3 regions of the Enterobacter chengduensis genome follow, and region 1 is predicted to be linked to each of the others. Evidence: predicted binding sites of a transcription regulator. Region 1 holds the regulator's gene; each other region holds the start of a gene.
What was found. The regulator CRP, encoded in region 1, controls carbon source genes, mostly activating them, when cyclic AMP is high. The targets are predictions, from matches to a motif close to ATGTGANNNNNNTCACAT.

Region 1 (5,502 bases):
CCGGACGGTGATTTTCTGGATCTCGCCTGGAGCGAATCACCGGAGCAGGCGCGCCACAAGCCGCGGCTGGTGGTCTTTCACGGTCTGGAAGGCAGCCTGCACAGCCCGTATGCGCACGGCTTAGTTGAAGCGGCAAAAGCGCGCGGCTGGCTCGGCGTGGTGATGCATTTTCGCGGCTGCAGCGGCGAGCCAAATCGTCAGAAGCGTATCTATCACTCGGGTGAAACCGAAGACGGAACCTGGTTTTTGCACTGGCTGCGGGAAAATTACGGCACGGTGCCAACGGCGGCCGTGGGCTATTCGCTGGGCGGCAATATGCTGGCCTGTCTGCTGGCCAAAGAGGGCGAAAGCGTCCCGCTGGATGCCGCCGTTATTGTCTCCGCGCCGTTTATGCTGGAGCAGTGCAGCTACCATATGGAAAAAGGGTTTTCCCGCGTCTATCAGCGCTACCTGCTCAACCTGCTGAAGGCCAACGCGGCGCGTAAGCTGAAGGCCTACCCGGATACCCTGCCGGTCAGCCTGCGCCAGCTGAAAAAGGTGCGCCGCATTCGCGAGTTCGACGATCTGATCACCGCGAAAATCCACGGCTTCGCCGATGCGATTGATTATTATCGCCAGTGCAGCGCCATGCCGCTGCTCAGCAAGATCGCCCAGCCGACGCTGATCATTCACGCCAAAGACGACCCGTTTATGGATCATCACTCGATCCCCGCTCAGGAATTCCTGCCCGACAACGTTCAGTATCAGCTGACCGAGCACGGCGGCCACGTCGGGTTTATCGGCGGGACGCTGCGCCGCCCGAAAATGTGGCTTGAGACGCGTATTCCTGACTGGCTAACTCCTTATCTGGATGGTGCAAAATGATTATTCCCTGGCAGGATCTGGCTCCCGAAACGCTCGATAATCTGATTGAAAGCTTTGTATTACGCGAAGGCACCGATTATGGTGAACAGGAACGCTCGCTTGAGCAAAAGGTCAACGATGTTAAGCGCCAGCTGAAAAGCGGCGACGTGGTGCTGGTGTGGTCAGAACTGCATGAGACGGTGAATATCATGCCCCGCAACGCGTTTCACGGCTGATCTTCCACTTTTTCAGTCAGGGAGTTGCTATGTCTGCCAGACATCCGGTTATTGCCGTTACGGGGTCGAGCGGTGCGGGAACCACCACCACCAGCCTCGCCTTTCGCAAGATTTTCGCCCAGCTGAATCTCCGTGCGGCGGAGGTCGAAGGCGACAGCTTTCACCGCTACACGCGTCCGGAGATGGACATGGCCATCCGGAAGGCGCGCGATCTGGGTAAACACATCAGCTACTTCGGCCCGGAAGCCAATGACTTCGGCCTGCTGGAACAAACCTTCATCGAGTACGGTCAGAGCGGCAAAGGGCAGTCACGCAAGTATCTGCATACCTATGATGAAGCCGTTCCCTGGAATCAGGTACCGGGCACCTTTACTCCCTGGCAGCCGCTGCCGGAACCCACCGACGTGCTGTTTTATGAAGGGTTGCACGGCGGCGTGGTCACCCCTCAGCACGACGTGGCGCGCCACGTGGACCTGCTGGTTGGCGTGGTGCCTATCGTGAACCTGGAGTGGATCCAGAAGCTGACGCGCGACATGAGCGAGCGCGGCCATTCGCGAGAGGCGGTGATGGACTCGGTGGTGCGCTCCATGGAAGATTACATCAACTACCTTACGCCGCAGTTCTCCCGCACCCACATCAACTTCCAGCGCGTGCCGACGGTGGACACCTCCAACCCGTTTGCCGCCAAAAGCATCCCCTCGCTGGACGAGAGCTTTGTGGTGATCCACTTCCGCAATCTCGAAGGCATTGATTACCCCTGGCTGCTGGCGATGCTGCAGGGCTCATTTATTTCTCACATGAATACGTTGGTGGTGCCGGGCGGAAAAATGGGGCTGGCGATGGAGCTCATCATGACGCCGCTGGTGGAGCGGTTGATGGAAGGGAAGCAGATCGCGTGAGCATGTTCCCTCTCCCTGTGGGAGAGGGTTAGGGTGAGGGCATCAACACGCACGATGCCCCAATAATTAAGCCTCGATCACCTCATACGAATGGGTGATGTTTACCGCTTTCTCCAGCATTAACGCCACAGAGCAGTACTTCTCCGCAGACAGGTCAACCGCACGGGAAACCGCCGCGTCCTTCAGTGCTTTACCGGTCACCACAAAGTGCAGGTTAATGTGGGTGAACAGGCGTGGCGCCTCTTCGCGACGTTCTGACGTGAGTTTGACCTCACAATCCGTTACGTCATGACGGCCTTTTTGCAGAATCGACACCACGTCAATCGCGCTGCATCCCCCTGCCGCCATCAGCACCATTTCCATCGGGCTTGGCGCTTTATCGCCGGAGTTACCGTCCATCAAAATCTGGTGCCCCGACGCGGACTCGCCCAGGAACGTTAAACCTTCAACCCATTTCACGCGCGCTTGCATATTCTTAAACTCCAACGTTGCATTTTTGGTGACAGATTACGCGTGCGTTACATTTCTCGCAATGGAAGGCGACCTGCATCATGCTGAAGCGAGACACCAGGAGACACGCGGCGAAAGCTATGCTAAAACACTCTGGATGCTACAGTAATACATTGACGTTACACATGTATGCAGAGGACATCAAACTTTACTGGCTGCGAAACGTTACGGTAGCCGACTTCCCAGGGTATGGGTAAGAATTCGATTGCAACCCCAGAGTCCGGATGCATCTGATGACTCTGGTGACAGCTTATAACAGAGGATAACAGCGCATGGTGCTTGGCAAACCGCAAACAGACCCGACTCTCGAATGGTTCTTGTCTCATTGCCACATTCATAAGTACCCATCAAAGAGCACGCTGATTCACCAGGGTGAAAAAGCGGAAACGTTGTATTACATCGTTAAAGGCTCGGTGGCAGTGCTGATCAAAGATGAAGAAGGGAAAGAGATGATCCTTTCTTATCTGAACCAGGGCGATTTCATCGGTGAACTGGGCCTGTTTGAAGAGGGCCAGGAACGTAGCGCCTGGGTTCGTGCAAAGACAGCATGTGAAGTGGCTGAAATTTCTTACAAGAAGTTCCGTCAGCTGATCCAGGTCAACCCGGACATCCTGATGCGTCTTTCTTCCCAGATGGCGCGCCGTCTGCAGGTCACCTCAGAGAAAGTGGGTAACCTCGCCTTCCTGGACGTGACGGGTCGTATCGCACAAACCCTGTTGAACCTGGCGAAACAGCCAGACGCCATGACCCACCCGGACGGCATGCAAATTAAAATTACCCGTCAGGAAATTGGTCAGATCGTCGGTTGCTCCCGTGAAACAGTGGGTCGTATTCTGAAAATGCTCGAAGATCAGAACCTGATCTCCGCCCACGGTAAAACCATCGTGGTCTACGGAACGCGTTAATTCCGCTTAAGCGGCGTGCCATCGCAAGGTGTCACGCCGTTTTTGTCTCTACTCCCCATGTGGCGCAGGCTGATCTATCACCCGGAAGTTAACTACGCACTGCGGCAAACGCTGGTGTTGTGTCTTCCTGTGGCCATAGGCCTGATCCTTGGACATCTTCAGCAGGGCCTGCTGTTTTCCCTCGTGCCCGCCTGCTGCAACATCGCCGGTCTGGACACGCCGCATAAGCGCTTTTTCAAACGCCTGATTATCGGTGGCGGCCTGTTTGCGGGCTGTAGCCTTGCGGTGCAGCTCCTGCTAGCCCGGGATATCCCGCTGCCGCTGATCCTGACCGTGCTGGCGATGACGCTGGGCGTCACGGCAGAAATCAGTTCGCTGCACGCGCGCCTGCTTCCCGCGTCGCTGATTGCGGCCATCTTCACCCTGAGCCTCGCCGGGAATATGCCGGTGTGGGAGCCGCTGCTGATCTACGCGCTCGGCACGCTGTGGTACGGGGTATTTAACTGGTTCTGGTTCTGGCTGTGGCGGGAACAGCCGCTGCGCGAATCGCTGAGCCTGCTCTACGTGCAACTGGCGGAGTACTGCGAAGCCAAATACACCCTGCTGACCCAGCATACCGATCCGGACAAATCCTTACCGCCGCTGCTGGCGCGCCAGCAGAAGGTGGTGGATCTGATAAGCCAGTGCTATCAGCAGCTGCATATGCTCGCCGCCAACAAGAACCACGAATATAAACGGCTGCTGCGCACCTTCCAGGTGGGGCTGGATCTGCAGGAGCATATCTCGGTAAGCCTGCACCATCCGCAGGAGGTGCAAAAGCTGGTCGAGCGCAGCCACGCCGAAGCGGTCATCCGCTGGAACGCGCAGACCGTTTCCGCGCGCCTGCGGGTGCTGGCGGACGATATTCTCTATCACCGCTACCCCACGCGCTTTAACATGGAAAAACAGCTCGGCGCGCTGGAGAAAATTGCCCGTCAGCATCCGGATAACCCGGTCGGCCAGTTTGCCGCCTGGCACTTCAGCCGCATCGCCCGCGTGCTGCGCACCCAGCGCCCGCTGTATCCCCGCGACCTGATGGCGGATAAGCAGAAACGGCTTCCGCTATTGCCCGCGCTCAAAAGCTACCTGTCCCTTAAGTCGTCCGCTCTGCGTAACGCCGCACGGATTAGCGTCATGCTGAGCATCGCCAGCCTGATGGGCATGGCGCTGCATCTGCCGAAACCCTACTGGATCTTAATGACCGTGCTGTTTGTCACCCAGAACGGCTACGGCGCCACGCGGGTGCGTATTCTGCACCGGGCTGGCGGCACCATGGCAGGGCTGATTATTGCGGGCGTAACGCTGCACTTTCACGTGCCGGAAGGCTATACCCTGGCGGGGATGCTGGCGGTCACCCTGGTAAGCTACCTGATTATCCGCAAAAACTACGGCTGGGCGATGGTGGGCTTTACGGTGACGGCGGTGTATACCCTTCAGCTGCTCACGCTCAACGGCGAACAGTTTATCGTTGCCCGCCTGATTGATACCCTGATCGGCTGTCTGATTGCCTTCGGCGGTATGGTCTGGCTCTGGCCTCAGTGGCAAAGCGGGCTGCTGCGCCAGAACGCCCACGACGCGCTGGAGGCTGACCAGCAGGCCATTCGTCTGATCCTGAGCGACGACCCGCAGCCCTCCCCGCTGGCGTATCAGCGGATGAAAGTTAATCAGGCGCACAACGCGCTGTTTAACTCCCTCAACCAGGCGATGCAGGAGCCGGGCTTTAACGCGCACTATCTGGCAGACATGAAGCTTTGGGTCACGCACAGCCAGTTTATCGTCGAGCACATTAACGCCATGACCACGCTGGCGCGCGAGCACACGATGCTGACGCCGGATCTGGCGCAGCGCTATTTGCAGTCGTGTGAAATTGCCCTGCAGCGGTGTCAGCAGCGTCTGGAGTATGACGCGCCGGGTGAGTCGGGGGATTCGAACATTCTGGAAGCGCCTGAGACGCTGACCCACGGGCCGATGAGCACGCTGGAGCAGCATTTGCAGCGCGTGCTGGGGCATCTGAACACCATGCACACCATTTCGTCGGTGGCATGGCGTCAGCGCCCGCATCACGGCATT
Region 2 (5,502 bases), 1.2 Mb from region 1:
GGTGCAAGAATGGCGACGGAGGCGGGCATCAGCGCCAGCTGGCCCGCGATGCACAAGCGCATCATGCTGTTAGGCGCGTTCACCGGGGAAGCAAAGACGTTTTCGCCGTGACGATCGTTCAGGCTGAAATGGACGTGCAAACCGCTGCCGGAAAGCTCGCTGAACGGCTTAGCCATAAAGTTGGCCTGCAGGCCGTGCTTTTCGGCAACGTATCGGGTCAGGCGGCGCAGCGCCAGCACGCTATCGCAGACCTCAACGACGCGATGGCTGTGCTTCAGGTTTAATTCGTACTGGCCGGATTCGGCCTCCGCCACGACGCCGGACAGAGGGATGCGCTGAAGGTGCGCCAGCTGTTCCAGCTCGTCAAACAGCGCCGCATGCGCCGACGAGGTATCCATATGAAAACAGCCCTGATTTTGCGGATTGCGATCGCCCCGTCCCGTCAGGTAGAACTCGATTTCCGGGGCAATGACCGGAAAGAGGCCGTGCTGGTGGAAGCGGGCCAGCACGTTCTGCAGTATCACGCGGGGCTCAAGCGGGCAGGGGGTATCGTCGCTGTCTTTCATCGTCAGCAGGATCTGCGCGTTGTGCTCCGGATCCTGCGGGCAGGGACGCAAAGAGCCGGCAACCGGAACGCAGAGTCGGTCCGGTTCTTCATAAAGCGGGGCGGCGATTTTTCCCGTCTGGTCCATCGAATAGACGGAAAGCGGAAAATAACAGCCTTTTTCCAGATTTAGCATGCTCTCCACCGAGAGGCGCTTGCCGCGCATCGTGCCGTTGATATCGTTCAGGTAAACGTCGATATGATTCGTCTGCGGGTAACGTTCAAGATAATCGGCCACTTCCACGGCGACGCTGTGCTGCAGGGCGTCAATTTTTTCATCCAGCCAGAGACCAGAATTGAGCGCGCCGGGGAGTGATAAGCCGGGAAAGTTAAAATACGGACGGAGACTTTTGAGGAAAAACGCGTTCATTATCGAGTTCATAGTCATTCTTCAATGAAGCCGTAGCGGCAATGAACTCAGCTTAAAAGAGCCGACGTAAAGAGGAGATAAAAAGGGTCAGCACTGGCGTAAAGAAAGTATAAAGGCGGCCCTGTTATTTCTCTTTTTTCTGCATATCAAGCAGCTGTTCGGGCGTTACCGCCGGGTAGCCCTGCGCGTCTTCCGGCACTTCGTGCATCGTCGGAATCGGCACCAGCGGGCCTAAAAAGCGCGGTTCGCGTTTGAAGATATACAGGTCTGCCAGCGCACCAAAGCGGGCGCCGAACTCGCGCACGCGCACGCTGAGCATATCTTTTGGCGACGGCACCGCGTAACACTGCGCCTGAATGCCCATATGCAGCGCGATAAACAGCGCGCGTTCGCAGTGGAAGCGCTGGGTGATGATGATGAAGTCGTTGGTGTCGAAGACCTTGCGCGTGCGGACGATGGAGTCCAGGGTGCGGAACCCGGCGTAGTCGAGCACGATATCGGCAGGATCCACGCCCCCGGCAATCAAATCCTTACGCATCGTCACCGGCTCATTGTAGCTTTGCAGGGCGTTATCACCGCTTAACAGCAGATAGTTCACCTTGCCGCTGTTGTAGGCGTTCAGCGCGCCCTGAATGCGGTAGCGGTAATACTGGTTGATCACGCCGGTGCGGTAATACTTGGCGGTGCCGAGCACCACGCCAACCTGACGGTAGGGCAGGTCCTGCAGGTCGTCAAAGATGTAGGGGGCGGTTTTCCAGCTCATCCAGCGGTCGAGACCGAGCACGATCAACAGCAGTATGCCGACCAGGACAGACAGGCTGTAAAAAACGCGCTTTAACATGCAGATGGCTCGTACCGAAGGTGAAATTTAACTCAGGCTACTTTACCCGCCTGGTTAGCGCAAGAAACAGCGACTCAACTGAGGGGTTTTTCAGCAAACTGGCGGGCATTTCTGCCCGCCGGAAGGATTACGCCAGCAGTACGCGGTCAATCGTCGTGCAGCCCAGCGCCTTAAGCGTTGCGGCGGTGGCATCCCACTGAATCAGCGGCGCATCGGCGATTTCAGCCAGAATGGCGCGCTGAATGTCAGGATAATCATAGCTGTTCAGGCTCAGCAGATTGAGCGCGCCCTGCAGCGGCGGCAGCGTTGGGTTAAACGCGGCGTTTTCCGCATAGCTGCCGGTGAAGATTCGGCCATCGCGGCACTGCAGCGCCACGCCGCTCGGAGATTTGCTGTACGGCGTATGGCTCTTGTTGGCGGCGCGAATGGCCGCCTGGCTCAGGTCATCGCCGGACAGGGCGAAACCGTGGTCCTGATCGTCCATCAGCAGGGTTTTGATCTCCAGATCTTTCGGGCCAAACGCGTCGGGCAGGTAATCCGCCAGCGTGTGCGGCGCGCGGCCAGGCAGGTTGATGCGCAGCTGCAGCCCGCTGTTCAGCTCGTTCATAAACTGACGGCAGTGTCCGCACGGGGTGTAGTTAACGGTAATCGCGCTCAGCGCTTTTTCACCGCGCAGCCAGGCGTGACTGATGGCGCTCTGCTCGGCGTGCACGGTTTGCTGCATGGTGGCGCCCAGGAACTCCATATTGCCGCCGAAGTACCAGGTTCCGCTGACGCCGCGCGCAATGGCCCCGACGTTGAAGTGGGAGAGATCGGCCCGCGCGCAGGCGGCAGCCAGAGGAAGCAGTGCGAAAGCCAGCGCGTCTTCGTCCAGTCCCGTTGCCTGTTTCAGCATCGTGACCTGCTCCGCGGTCAGCAGGGCGGGGAAGTGCGCATCTGCCAGTACGGGAGCCAGGGCTGACTGCAAATTCTCTGCAAGCTGGGCGAAAGCAGCTTGAAAACGTGGGTGCATGGCGTTTGCCTCATAAAGGTTAATGGATCGGTAGTTTACGGAGCCGCTAGGGCTTTATATGTGATCCACTTCTCATTATGTATGCAACTTATGAAATCAAAATGAAATTTGCGCGACGCATCGCAAATTTTAGCCCATCACCGCCAGGATCAGCGGGAAAATGAACGGGGCCAGCAGGGAGGTGATAATCCCGCAGATCACCAGCGCCAGGGAGCTAAACGCCCCTTCCTGATAGTCCAGCTCCGCGCAGCGGGCAGTACCCAGCGCGTGCGAGGCGGTGCCCATCGACAGCCCCCGCGCCGCTTTAGTATGAATACGCATCGCGTTCAGCAGGGTGTGGCCAAACACCGCGCCGAGAATGCCGACGAAAATGACGCACATCGCGCTGATGGCCGGGATCCCGCCGAGGCTGCCGCCAACGGCCATCGCGATAGGCGTGGTCACCGATTTAGGCAGAATAGAGGCGGCAATCTGCGGGGAGGCCCCCATCAGCAGCGCCACCGACGTGCCGGTGATCATCGCCACCAGGCTGCCCACAAAACAGATGGTAATGATGGATTTCCAGCGGGCGCGGATCTGGTGCAGCTGCTCATATAAAGGAAAGGCAAGCGCCACAACGGCGGGCTGCAGCAGGTCGTTTAAAATTTTGCTGCCGGCAAAGTAGCGTTCGTAAGGAATGCCGGTGAGCAGCAGGAACGGAATAATCACCACCATCGCCACCAGCAGCGGGTTCAGCAACGGCATTTTGAACCGCGCGGCAAGCTTACGTGCGGCGAAGAACACCGCCAGGGTTAACGGCAGCGACCACCAGATATTGGCCATCATTTTTTTGTTTTCTCCCCAATCACGTTACGTTCGCCGTGCACCAGATGCGAACTCCAGCTCACCACCAGGAAAACCACCAGCGTGCTGACCGCGCAGGAGACCACGATCGGGCCGAACTGGGCCTTGAGCAAATCAAAATACTGCATGACGCCGACGCCGATGGGCACGAAAAGCAGCGCCATATAGCGGATGAGGACGAAGCAGCCGGGGTTGACCCATTTTGCGGGCAGGATCTGCAGCGCCAGCAAGACGAAGAGGATCAGCATGCCGATAATGCTGCCGGGGATGGTGATGGGCAGCAGCGACGCGACGAAAATCCCGGCATAGAGGCAGGCGTAAATCAGGACGAATGCGCGCAGATATTGCCAGATAATGTTCAATGATTTGCTCATGGTGATAGTCCTTGCTGAAACGCATTCATCATACAATTAAACCTAAAAATGTGCCACGGATCACATCATGAAATTTGAGCATACCAGACATTCCGGAATGGAACGTCGTGCTTTCCACGCTCAGGCAGAGCAGATACTATAGCGCGTCTTTTTTCACAGGTACTGCTATGCGTGTTTTACTGGCCCCAATGGAAGGCGTGCTCGATTCTCTCGTGCGCGAGCTTCTGACCGAGGTAAACGACTACGATCTCTGCGTGACGGAGTTTCTGCGCGTGGTCGATATGCTGTTGCCGGTAAAATCCTTCTATCGGCTGTGCCCCGAGCTGCATAACCAGAGCCGGACCTCTTCCGGGACGCTGGTGCGCATTCAGCTCCTCGGCCAGTATCCTGAATGGCTGGCGGAAAACGCCGCCCGCGCGGTGGAGCTGGGCTCTTACGGCGTCGATCTCAACTGCGGCTGCCCGTCAAAGCTGGTGAACGGCAGCGGCGGCGGGGCGACGCTGCTGAAGGATCCGGAGCTGATTTACCGCGGCGCGAAAGCCATGCGCGAGGCCGTGCCCTCACATTTGCCGGTGACGGTTAAAGTTCGCCTGGGATGGGACAGCGATGCCCGACAGTTCGAGATCGCCGATGCGGTGCAGCAGGCCGGGGCCACCGAGCTGGTGGTGCATGGCCGTACCAAAGAAGATGGCTACAAAGCCGAGCGCATTAACTGGCAGGCCATCGGCGAGATCCGCAAACGCCTCACCATTCCGGTGATCGCCAACGGCGAAATTTGGGACTACCAGAGCGCGCAGGCCTGTCTGCAGGCCACCGGCTGCGATGCGGTCATGATCGGCCGCGGCGCGCTGAACGTGCCTAATCTCAGCCGGGTGGTGAAATATAACGAACCGCGTTTGCCGTGGGCAGACGTCGTCACGCTGCTGCAAAAATATAGCCGTCTTGAAAAGCAGGGCGACACCGGTTTGTATCACGTCGCGCGAATTAAGCAGTGGCTGAGTTATTTACGCAAAGAGTACGACGACGCGCTGGGATTATTTCAGGAGATCCGTACGTTACAGACTTCGGCTGATATTGCCCGGGTTATTCAGTCGAAGTAACCTATTCATTTGATGAATAATTTTCTGATTATGTAAATGTATAACAATTTACGCATTGCCACGCATTACTAAAAAAACAAATAGCATCAAGCGTAATTTGCGCCTTTATTTTTTGAGTGTATGGCGTAATGAAACGTTTTCTTATTTTATCTCTGAGTGCTCCCTTTGCATTAATTCTGGCTGCCTGCGCGCCTGAGCATGCCACCGTCTCGCCGCTGAATACGCAAGCGGCCGCTGCTTCCGTGAAGACCACATTGCCCCCGGCCGCATGGCCGAAAAATGAGTGGTGGAAAGACTATAACGATCCCGAACTTAATTCGCTGATTGCGAAAGCGTTGAGCGATGCGCCGGATATGCA
Region 3 (5,502 bases), 2.2 Mb from region 1:
TGCGCAGCCAGCGGAACCAGCGCGTCTTCAGAGGCCACGTCCACATGATGATGCAGCGCGGCCAGCGCCAGCACGCGATAGATTGCTCCCGAATCTAAAAGATGCCATTGCAATGCTTCCGCCATCGCTTTGCACAGAGTCCCTTTCCCTGCGCCACTCGGCCCATCAATGGTGATTACCGGGGCAACTGCCGTCATCTTTTTCTCCTTAAATAAGGCATACCGTTTACATGAACGCCGCGCATTATACGCGCCAACGTGCGCAACTGTTACCTTTGCGTGCAAATTACGGAATGATTGAAGCAGAGTGTAGAAGAAATGAGCGGAGATGTGCGTAATGAAGCGTAAGCAAATGCCGCATCGGGCGATGCGGCAATACGTTATCAGGCCGGCGTGCTAATGCGTGCCAGCTGTTCGAAGTAGTCCGGGAAGGTTTTCGCGGTACATTTCGGGTCAAGAATCGTTACAGGCGTGTCGGACAACGCCACCAGCGAGAAGCACATCGCCATTCGGTGATCGTTGTAGGTGCCAATTTCCGCAAACTGCAGTTTTGCTGGAGGGGTCACGCGAATGTAGTCTTCGCCCTCCTCTACCTCGGCACCGACTTTGCGCAGTTCGGTCGCCATCGCGAACAGGCGGTCCGTCTCTTTGACGCGCCAGTTGTAGATGTTGCGCAGCGTGGTGGTGCCTTTGGCAAACAGCGCCGCCGTGGCAATGGTCATCGCCGCATCCGGGATATGGTTCATGTCCATGTCGATGGCGTTCAGCTCGCCGTGGGTACAGGAGATAAAGTCATCACCCCAGGTGACTTTAGCGCCCATTTTTTCCAGCACATCAGCAAAACGAATGTCGCCCTGCACGCTGTTACGGCCAATACCGGTCACTTTAACCGTGCCGCCTTTTATTGCCCCCGCGGCCAGGAAGTAGGACGCGGATGAGGCATCTCCTTCAACAAGGTAGTTGCCCGGAGACTGGTACCGCTGCGCCCCGCGCACAATAAATCGCTGATAAGACTGGTTTTCCACCTCAACGCCGAAGGTTTTCATCAGGTGCAGCGTGATATCAATGTACGGTTTGGAGACCAGCTCGCCTTTAATCGTGATAACCGTGTCCTGCGGCGCCAGCGGCGCGGTCATCAGCAGCGCCGTGAGGAACTGGCTGGAGACGCTGCCGTCAACCTCGACGTGACCGCCGGTAAAGCCCCCGCGCAGACGCAGTGGCGGATAGTTTTCCTGCTCCAGATACGCAATCTGCGCGCCGCCCTGACGCAGGGCATCCACCAGGTGACCAATCGGACGCTCTTTCATGCGCGGCTCGCCGGTCAGCACGATGTTGTTGCTGCCCAGACACAGGGCTGCCGCCAGCGGACGCATCGCGGTACCCGCATTCCCCAGAAACAGCTCAAGCTCTTCACCCGAGCGCAGCGCGCCGCCGTTCCCGGTCACTTCACAGCGGGTACGATCGTCGGAGAGAGTGTAATGAACGCCCAACGCTTTCAGCGCATTGAGCATATGGCGCACGTCATCGCTGTCCAGCAGGTTTGTAAGGACGGTGGTGCCGTTTGCCAGAGCTGCCAGCAGCAGAGCGCGGTTCGAGACACTTTTTGAACCAGGCAGATTAATGGTGCCATCTACCCGCGCGATAGGTTGTAACGTCAGGGATTCCATGAAAACTAAACTCTCAACTCAACATAATAAAAACCCCGCAGGGATGCTGCGGGGGTGAAAAACAGCACATTAACCGTGACGACGTTCGAAGTCGATCATGAAATCCGTCAGGGCCTTAACGCCTTCCAGCGGCATCGCGTTATAGATGGAGGCGCGCATGCCGCCAACAACACGGTGACCTTTAAGCGCGTGCAGGCCTGCCGCGAAGGACTCTTCCAGGAACACTTTATCCAGGTTGCTGTCCGCCAGCTGGAACGGCACGTTCATGCGGGAACGGTTCGCTTTCGCCACATCGTTGCGGTAGAAATCGCTTTTGTCGATGACGCCATACAGCAGCTCGGCTTTCTGCTGATTCACCTTGTCCATCTGCGCCACGCCGCCGTTTTGCTTCAGCCATTTGAAGACCAGGCCGGAGAGGTACCACGCAAACGTCGGCGGGGTGTTGAACATAGAGTCGTTATCGTTCAGCACGGTGTAATCGAGAATGGACGGGCAGGATGTATGCGCTTTACCCAGCAGGTCTTCACGCACGACGACAATAGTCAAACCGGCCGGGCCGATATTTTTCTGCGCGCCGGCATAGATCACACCATAGCGGCTGACGTCAATGGGCGAAGAAAGAATGGTGGAGGAGAAGTCGGCGGCAACCACGACATCGCTGCCGAAGTCCGGCGTCTCGTCGATGGCGATCCCGTCAATGGTTTCGTTCGGGCAGTAGTGCAGATACGCTGCGTTATCAGAAAGCTGCCACTCGCGCATTGGCTTCACGGCGCGCAGACCGTCAACGGTCACTTTGGCGTCGATGACGTTCGGCGTGCAGTATTTATGCGCCTCTTTAACGGCGCTTGCCGCCCAGTAACCCGCGTCAACGTAGTCAGCCGCTGTTTTATCACCGAGGATATTCAGCGGAACGCCAGCAAACTGGCCGCGCCCGCCGCCGTGACAGAACAAAACTTTGTAGTTAGAGGGGATATTCAGCAGATCGCGAAAATCCTTTTCTGCCTCTTCAGCCACCTGAATAAACTCTTTACCCCGGTGGCTGATTTCCATCACCGACGTACCGAGACCGTTCCAGTCACAAAGTTCCTGTTGAGCCTGTTTGAGCACGTCTGCCGGTAACATTGCCGGACCTGAACTGAAATTAAAGACCTGAGCCATTTCCCCTCACCACGCTAAAAGCCATAAGTTATAACTGTGGATATCGGTTTTATCATTCAGTGACACGCGCCGCAATGTCTAAAACTTATGACCGGGAAAATGTGCCCCGCATCACACAAAACAATCTGCCGCCTCGCTAAGACAAAACCGACAAAATGGCTGTCAGTTGATACGTTTGGCCCGGCTAACCTTCGTCCATTCCGGATTTGCACAGCGGGGACATAATTGATGATCCCCCGGCTGCATCGCAACAACGTGGCTGCATCTTACACAAGCATACTCGCCTGATTCCGGTACGGTTCTGAAACGTTCGATGAGCATATCCGGCAGGATACAGAGTCCCGGCTTCACCTCATCGTCAGAATAGTAATAGACGCTGATCTGCCCGTTGGTTTCCATGATCGCAAGACGCACCTGCCCGAGCTGTTCAACGCTATTCAGGCGGAGCTCCATAAAGAACTCAAACTCCGTCATATTGGCGCTTCGTACATTATCCCAGGCCAGCTGTCCGTCCTCGACGATCACGACCGGCTTCCCTTCAAGCAAATCTTCCAGCTTCTCGCTTTTCGACATCAGCCACATGACGAGACGGTAAAGCAGCGCCAGTGAGACAAAAACGATAAACACCGGCACCATCGGCACGTCATCATAAAAAGCGACATCTCCCGCCGCTGACCCCAGCGTCAGGATGATCAACACCTCAAAGAGCGACATCTGCCGTACGCCGCGACGGCCGGTGATTTTAAGAAACAGGAACACAAGCACGAAGGTATACAGGCTGCGCAGCGCCACTTCGCCTAAAAACTCGGGAGGAACTTTATCAAACGCCATCCGATGGAGATCAAATGCTTTCATTTTTCTATGCCTTAACAGTCAGTTACTGCCACTAAGCATAGCCCAGCCATTTATTTTCGCCGAAGATAGCACCCGTCACGCAAAACCCGTATCATTGCGCGCTTTACGTACGATAAAAGTGAACGCCATGACTCAAACGTTTATCCCCGGCAAAGACGCCGCTCTGGAAGATTCCATCGCTCGCTTCCAGCAGAAACTGACCGACCTGGGTTTTAACATCGAAGAAGCCTCCTGGCTCAATCCGGTACCTCATGTCTGGTCCGTGCATATTCGCGATAAAGACTGTGCCCTGTGCTTTACCAACGGTAAAGGCGCGACAAAAAAAGCGGCACTGGCCTCCGCGCTGGGTGAGTATTTTGAGCGTCTGTCCACCAACTATTTCTTCGCTGACTTCTGGCTGGGCGAAACTATCGCGAACGGCCCGTTCGTGCACTATCCGAACGAAAAATGGTTCCCACTGACCGAAGACGACGAACTGCCGGATGGCATTCTGGATCCGCGCCTGCGCGCGTTTTACGATCCGGAAAACGAGCTGACCGCCAGCATGCTGATCGATCTCCAGTCAGGTAATGAAGATCGTGGTATTTGCGCTCTGCCCTTCACGCGTCAATCCGACGAGCAGACCGTTTATATTCCGATGAACATCGTCGGTAACCTGTACGTGTCCAACGGGATGTCCGCCGGGAACACCCGTAACGAAGCGCGCGTTCAGGGCTTGTCTGAAGTGTTCGAGCGTCATATTAAAAACCGCATTATTGCCGAATCTATCAGCCTGCCTGAAATTCCGGCCGACGTGCTGGCGCGCTACCCGGGCGTGGTGGAATCCATCGCCAAGCTTGAAGCGGAAGGTTTCCCTATCTTTGCCTACGATGGCTCGCTGGGCGGCAAGTACCCGGTTATCTGCGTAGTGCTGTTTAACCCGGAAAACGGCACCTGCTTCGCCTCCTTTGGCGCGCACCCGGACTTCGGCGTGGCGCTCGAGCGTACCGTCACCGAGCTGCTGCAGGGCCGTAGCCTGAAAGATCTCGACGTCTTCACCCCGCCAACGTTTGATGACGAAGAAGTGGCCGAGCACACTAACCTCGAAACACACTTCATCGACTCCAGCGGCCTGATCTCCTGGGATATGTTCAAGCAGGACGCGGACTATCCGTTCGTGGACTGGAGCTTTGCGGGTACCACGGAAGAAGAGTTCGCCACCTTAATGGCCATCTTTGAAGCGGAAGACCAGGAAGTTTACATTGCCGATTACGAACACCTGGGCGTCTACGCGTGCCGCATTATTGTTCCGGGCATGTCCGACATCTATCCGGCCGAAGATCTGTGGCTGGCGAATAACAGCATGGGCGCACACCTGCGCGAAACGCTCCTGTCCCTGCCGGGCAGCGAGTGGGAGAAAGAAGATTATCTGAACCTGATCGCCCAGCTGGACGAAGAAGGTCACGATGACTTCACCCGCGTGCGTGAACTGCTGGGTCTGGCAACCGGAAAAGATAACGGCTGGTATACCCTGCGCATTGGCGAGCTGAAGGCCATGCTGGCGCTGGCGGGCGGCGATCTGGATCAGGCGCTTGCGTGGACGGAATGGACGATGGAATTCAACCAGTCCGTCTTCTCTGCCGAGCGCACTAACTACTACCGCTGCCTGCAGACGCTGCTGCTGCTCTCTCAGGAAGAAGACCGCGAGCCGCTGCAATATCTTAATGCCTTCGTGCGTATGTACGGCGCAGAGGCGGTTGAAGCCGCCAGCGCGGCGCTGAGCGGTGAAGAACCATTCTACGGTTTGCAGGCTGTCGACAGCGATCTTCACGCCTTCCCTGCGC

Region 2: a site for CRP is predicted at 2,886-2,903, ahead of cdd (cytidine deaminase). Genes of this name have one in related genera too.
Region 3: a site for CRP is predicted at 2,924-2,941, ahead of serC (3-phosphoserine/phosphohydroxythreonine transaminase). Genes of this name have one in related genera too.

The regions. Positions count from the first base shown of each region.
Region 1 is NZ_CP043318.1:4,656,382-4,661,883, forward strand. Features, by position in the region: gene FY206_RS22635 (hydrolase) at 1-864, shown strand, start outside; gene FY206_RS22640 (YheU family protein) at 861-1,079, shown strand; gene FY206_RS22645 (phosphoribulokinase) at 1,109-1,978, shown strand; gene FY206_RS22650 (OsmC family protein) at 2,045-2,449, opposite strand; gene crp (cAMP-activated global transcriptional regulator CRP) at 2,761-3,393, shown strand; gene FY206_RS22660 (YccS/YhfK family putative transporter) at 3,451-5,502, shown strand, end outside.
Region 2 is NZ_CP043318.1:3,430,130-3,435,631, reverse strand. Features, by position in the region: gene FY206_RS16665 (glutamine synthetase family protein) at 1-974, opposite strand, end outside; gene sanA (outer membrane permeability protein SanA) at 1,099-1,815, opposite strand; gene cdd (cytidine deaminase) at 1,943-2,827, opposite strand; gene FY206_RS16650 (CidB/LrgB family autolysis modulator) at 2,957-3,652, opposite strand; gene FY206_RS16645 (CidA/LrgA family protein) at 3,649-4,044, opposite strand; gene dusC (tRNA dihydrouridine(16) synthase DusC) at 4,212-5,144, shown strand; gene mdtQ (multidrug resistance outer membrane protein MdtQ) at 5,273-5,502, shown strand, end outside.
Region 3 is NZ_CP043318.1:1,790,389-1,795,890, reverse strand. Features, by position in the region: gene cmk ((d)CMP kinase) at 1-197, opposite strand, end outside; gene aroA (3-phosphoshikimate 1-carboxyvinyltransferase) at 383-1,666, opposite strand; gene serC (3-phosphoserine/phosphohydroxythreonine transaminase) at 1,736-2,824, opposite strand; gene FY206_RS08790 (DUF421 domain-containing protein) at 2,987-3,679, opposite strand; gene ycaO (30S ribosomal protein S12 methylthiotransferase accessory factor YcaO) at 3,807-5,502, shown strand, end outside.